DNA from 2 places in the Methylocella tundrae genome. Region 1 is predicted to be linked to the other one. Evidence: predicted binding sites of a transcription regulator. Region 1 holds the regulator's gene; the other holds the start of a gene.

Evidence for each region. Region 1 encodes HrcA, which represses chaperone genes, less so after heat shock. Its sites were predicted from a motif close to GTTAGCACTCNCNNNNNGNGAGTGCTAAC; they were not measured.
Region 2: a site for HrcA is predicted at 1,252-1,280, ahead of groES (co-chaperone GroES). Genes of this name have one in related genera too.

The regions. Positions count from the first base shown of each region.
Region 1 covers NZ_CP139089.1:2,370,076-2,372,470, forward strand. Annotated here, with positions in the region: gene SIN04_RS13305 (DUF6165 family protein) at 1-68, opposite strand, end outside; gene SIN04_RS13310 (response regulator) at 475-762, shown strand; gene hrcA (heat-inducible transcriptional repressor HrcA) at 871-1,956, shown strand; gene SIN04_RS13320 (MarR family winged helix-turn-helix transcriptional regulator) at 2,093-2,395, opposite strand, start outside.
Region 2 covers NZ_CP139089.1:3,781,119-3,783,513, reverse strand. Annotated here, with positions in the region: gene SIN04_RS19650 (VIT1/CCC1 transporter family protein) at 1-423, opposite strand, end outside; gene SIN04_RS19645 (cytochrome b) at 470-1,027, opposite strand; gene groES (co-chaperone GroES) at 1,368-1,655, shown strand; gene groL (chaperonin GroEL) at 1,704-2,395, shown strand, end outside.

The DNA.
Region 1 (2,395 bases):
AGCGCCTTGTTGCGAATTTCGCCACGGCCTTGGGCGGAAACGCTTTCTCCTGCTTTTTGTACGCTCATCCAAATGCTCGCGAACAGCGCCGGCCGGGGGCGCCGGCCGAGACAAATTTGAAAACAATCGCAACTGACGCGGCGGGACATCTCCGCCGAACCTGAAGCTTGGCTGACGCGAGCCGGAAATCGGACTCGCCGGAGCACGAATGGGATTGAAACGAAAAAAGCTTTCGCGGGCCTGACGGTCGGCGCGAAGCAAGATGAGCCGCGCCGCGATCACGGCCTTGGCGCCGCCGCCCGAGAGCTGATTTCTTCCCCCGAAAAATTCACCGTCGCGAGGAACTAACCTGACCGTTGTGGAATTTTGGATGCACGCGTCCTCGTTGAATGGCGGAATGCCTTGAAAATCGAAAACGACTTTCGCGTCCTTGTGGTTGAGGACGAAGCTTTGATCAGCATGTTGATCGAAGACATGCTCGCCGATATCGGATGCAAATGTGTCGACGTCGCTTCTTCCGTGGAGGTGGCCATGGAAGCTCTCACCAAGGCCGAGCCGAATTTCGCGATGCTGGACATTAATCTGAATGGCACACGCAGCTTTCCGATAGCCGACATCCTGAAATCGCGAGAGATTCCTTTTGTTTTCTTGTCCGGTTACGGCTCGCGGGGTCTAGATGAGGCTTATTTCGGAGCCAAAATTCTGCAAAAGCCATTTCAATTAGGCGATCTCGAAACCGCTATCCAAAGCGCTCTCGGCTAGCGCGCCGGGAGCAAAAACGCGTCGGCGGAGCGCGAAGCCGGCCCCGCGCCAGACCGCGAACAGAAAGCTCCTCTTGCATCCGGGGCCGGTGACCGCCATTCTGTGCCTATGGCGATGCCTTTGGACCCTACGCGCCCTAACGGCAGCGGTTTGACGAGCCTCAACGAGCGCTCCCGGGAAATTTTTCGGCAGATCGTCGATTCCTATCTCACCAGCGGCGAGGCGGTGGGGTCACGCCATGTCGCGCGGCTGCTGCCGATGCCGCTGTCGCCCGCCTCTGTCCGCAATGTAATGCAGGATCTTGAGGAACTCGGCCTGATCTATGCCCCTCACACCAGCGCGGGGCGGCTTCCGACCGAGCTTGGCCTGCGCTTTTTCGTCGACGCCATGCTCGAAATCGGCGACGTCAGCCCCGGTGAACGCGAACATATCGAGGCGCAGGTCAAGGCCGCGGCGCAGGAACAATCGCTCGAGGCCGTGCTCGGCGACGCGATGAGCATGCTGTCGGGACTGACACGCGGCGCCGGCGTCGTCGTGACGACAAAAGACAACGCGCGTCTCAAACACATCGAATTTGTCCGGATCGAGCCGGAGCGCGCGCTCGCGGTGCTTGTCTCCGAGGATGGCTCGGTCGAAAACCGCATCCTCCATATTCCCGCCTGGCTGCCGCCCTCCGCCCTCATCGAAGCCGGCAATTTTCTCAATGCGCGCATCCGCGGCCGCACTTTGCTTGATGTCCGGATCGAGATCGAGGCCTCCCACCGGGCCGCCGAAAAGGAGCTCGGCGAACTCACGACGCGCCTGATCGACGCCGGCCTTGCAAGCTGGGCTGAGAGTTCCGGCGACCCGCAGCTTATCGTCAGGGGCCAGGCCAATCTCTTGCAGGATTTGACGGCGATCGAGGACCTCGAACGCATCCGCCTGCTGTTCGCCGACCTCGAGACGAAGAAAGACGTGATCGACCTTCTGAACCGGGCGGAAGGCGGCGAGGGCGTGCGCATCTTCATCGGATCCGAGAACAAGCTTTTTTCGCTGTCCGGATCATCAATGATCGCGGCGCCCTTTCACGATGAGCAGCAGCGCCTCGTCGGCGTCCTCGGCGTCATCGGCCCGACGCGTCTGAATTACGCGCGCATCGTGCCGATGGTCGATTACACCTCGAAGGTCGTCTCTCGCATGTTGCAGAATCGATAGAGAGATTTATCGCGGCAGCCTGAGCAGAAGGCGTTCAAACGCAATCGCATTACATTCTGGTCTTTAGGTCTTTGTTTTGACGCATAATGTTGGTCCGAAAAGTCTGCAACTTTTCGACATCATGCTTTGACCCGTCTCAGAAAGAGCCGATCCGCTGCTGCTCGCCTTTCTCTGATTTGTCGCGCTTGCCGAGGAGAGCGTTGCGGATGCGGCGCAATTCCTTGCGGACGGCCTTGAGATCGTCCGCGGGGCGGCCCATCGCCCGCGCCATCTGCCCGGGGATATTCCTCGCCTGTCTGCGCATGTCGCTTCCCTTTTCGGTCAGCTTGACGCGCACCTGACGCTCATCCTTCGGATCGCGGGCGCGGCTGAGCAATCCCGCGGCCTCGAGCCGCTTCAGGAGCGGGGTCAGCGTGCCCGAATCAAGATGAAGGCGCTC
Region 2 (2,395 bases), 1.4 Mb from region 1:
GATCGCTTCGGAGATCCCGAGTTCGTCGCGCGCATGCGCGCCGAGCGCGTCCTTCGCCATGAGCTGCACGGCGACCTGACGGGCGAGCGCCGGCTCAAGGCCGCGTTCGACATAAATCTGCGCCAGCTCATTTGTCTCGAACTTCGGGTTCTCCGCGAGTTCCTGCCGCTCACGCGCTAGATCGGCGCGTTCGGTATCGGATTGCGAGCTGACGGAGACATATTCGCCCGCGGCCATGGACATGGCGCCCGCGATCATGCCGGCAACGCCTGCGACCAGGACCTCGCTCGATGAACTCGCGGCGGCCGCGACGCCGACCATCAGGCTGGCGGTCGAGATAATCCCGTCATTGGCGCCAAGAACGGCGGCGCGCAGCCAGCCGATGCGGTTGACGAGGTGCCTTTCGGCATGGAGACGAACCACGAGGCCAGGCCTTTCAGGGAGGAGCGCGAGACGGACGAAGACGCGTTCAGAGGTCCGAACGGCGCTCGGAGGCGGCTTCGCGTTTCGGCAGCATCCGCAAAAGAACGCCGTCCTTCAAGACATAATGATGCGCCAGCGCCGCCGCCGCGTGCAAAAGGGCGACGGCGAGAACGAGATTGGCCGCGAGTTCGTGCCATTCGGTGATGGGTTTCTTCAGGGCTGGATCGCCGAGCTTCGGCAGGCTTACGACGCCGAAAAGATCATAGCCCCGGACGAAGGCGTTGATAATGCCGAGGGTCACGGCGGCCAGCAGCAGGGCGTAAAGCGCGTAATGCGTCGCCTCGGCCAGAAACTGAAGAAAACCCGCGTCCGCGGGCGGCAGCCGGCGCCCGGCCCCGCCTCGCCATATGATGCGCCCCATGAGCACAAGGGCGAGCAGAAAGCCGAGCGTGACGTGAAGAGACCAGGACCCGGTGCGCAGCGGACCCCGGGGGACGAGATCGGAGGTCTGTCCCAAAATCCAGAGTACGACGACCAAGGCCGCTGTCATCCAATGCAGGAAAATGGTGGTCTGATCATAGTTCGAGCTCGTCTTATCCGACATGGGCGCCGATCCGTTCCATTGTTTCGCGTCAGGCAAATCCTGATGCCGCCGGCGCCGCCTGCCGATTCGCGAGCCAGAGCATCCTAATTTGGATCAGTTCTAATTACGGCTTTTCAGCGGCCTCCGCCTGCCGCGGTGGCGCATGGCTTTAAAATGGCCAAAGCCATGCCCAAGTATACGGCAGACTTGACAGCACAGACCCGCCTGCCTAAATACGAGCTGCCTTTGGCACTCACCCTATCAGAGTGCTAACAGGGCTCCGTTTTTCAAACCCGCCGCCTTTGCAAGAGGCGTCCCAGCGCGGACCAAGCGCCTCCCGCGGCCCATGAAGGAATTAGACATGAGCTTTCGTCCTTTGCACGACCGCGTCGTGGTCAGACGTCTCGAAGGTGAGGAAAAGACCAAGGGCGGGATCATCATTCCCGACACCGCCAAGGAGAAGCCGCAGGAAGGCGAAATCATCGCCGTCGGCCCGGGCGGCCGCGACGACAGCGGCAAGCTGACCCCCCTCGACGTGAAGGCCGGCGACAAGGTGCTGTTCGGCAAATGGTCGGGCACAGAGGTCAAGATCGACGGGCAGGACCTGCTCATCATGAAGGAAAGCGACATCCTCGGCGTCGTCGCCTGATCGGCCAATCCCACTTAAATTTTTAGACTGTTTCAGGAGTTTCCAATCATGGCAGCAAAAGACGTCCGCTTTTCGTCCGACGCCCGCGACCGGATGTTGCGCGGCATCGACATTCTCGCCAATGCGGTCAAGGTAACGCTCGGCCCGAAAGGCCGCAATGTGGTCATCGAAAAATCCTTCGGCGCCCCCCGCATCACCAAGGACGGCGTGACCGTCGCCAAGGAAATCGAGCTTTCCGACAAGTTCGAGAACCTCGGCGCCCAGCTGATCCGCGAAGTCGCCTCCAAGCAGAATGACGCCGCGGGCGATGGCACGACGACCGCGACCATTCTCGCCGCCTCGATCGTACGCGAAGGCACCAAGGCGGTCGCCGCCGGCCTCAACCCGATGGATCTGAAGCGCGGCATCGATATCGCCGTCGCCGCCGTTGTCGCCGATCTCAAGGCCAATTCAAAGAAGGTCACCTCGAACGAAGAGATCGCTCAGGTCGGGACGATTTCCGCCAATGGCGACAAATCGGTCGGCGAGATGATCTCGACGGCGATGCAGAAGGTCGGCAATGAGGGCGTCATCACCGTCGAGGAGGCAAAGAGCCTCGAGACCGAGCTCGACGTCGTCGAAGGCATGCAGTTCGACCGCGGCTATCTCTCGCCCTATTTCATCACCAACGCCGAGAAGATGATCGCCGAGCTCGAGGATCCCTACATCCTCGTTCACGAGAAGAAGCTGTCTTCTCTCCA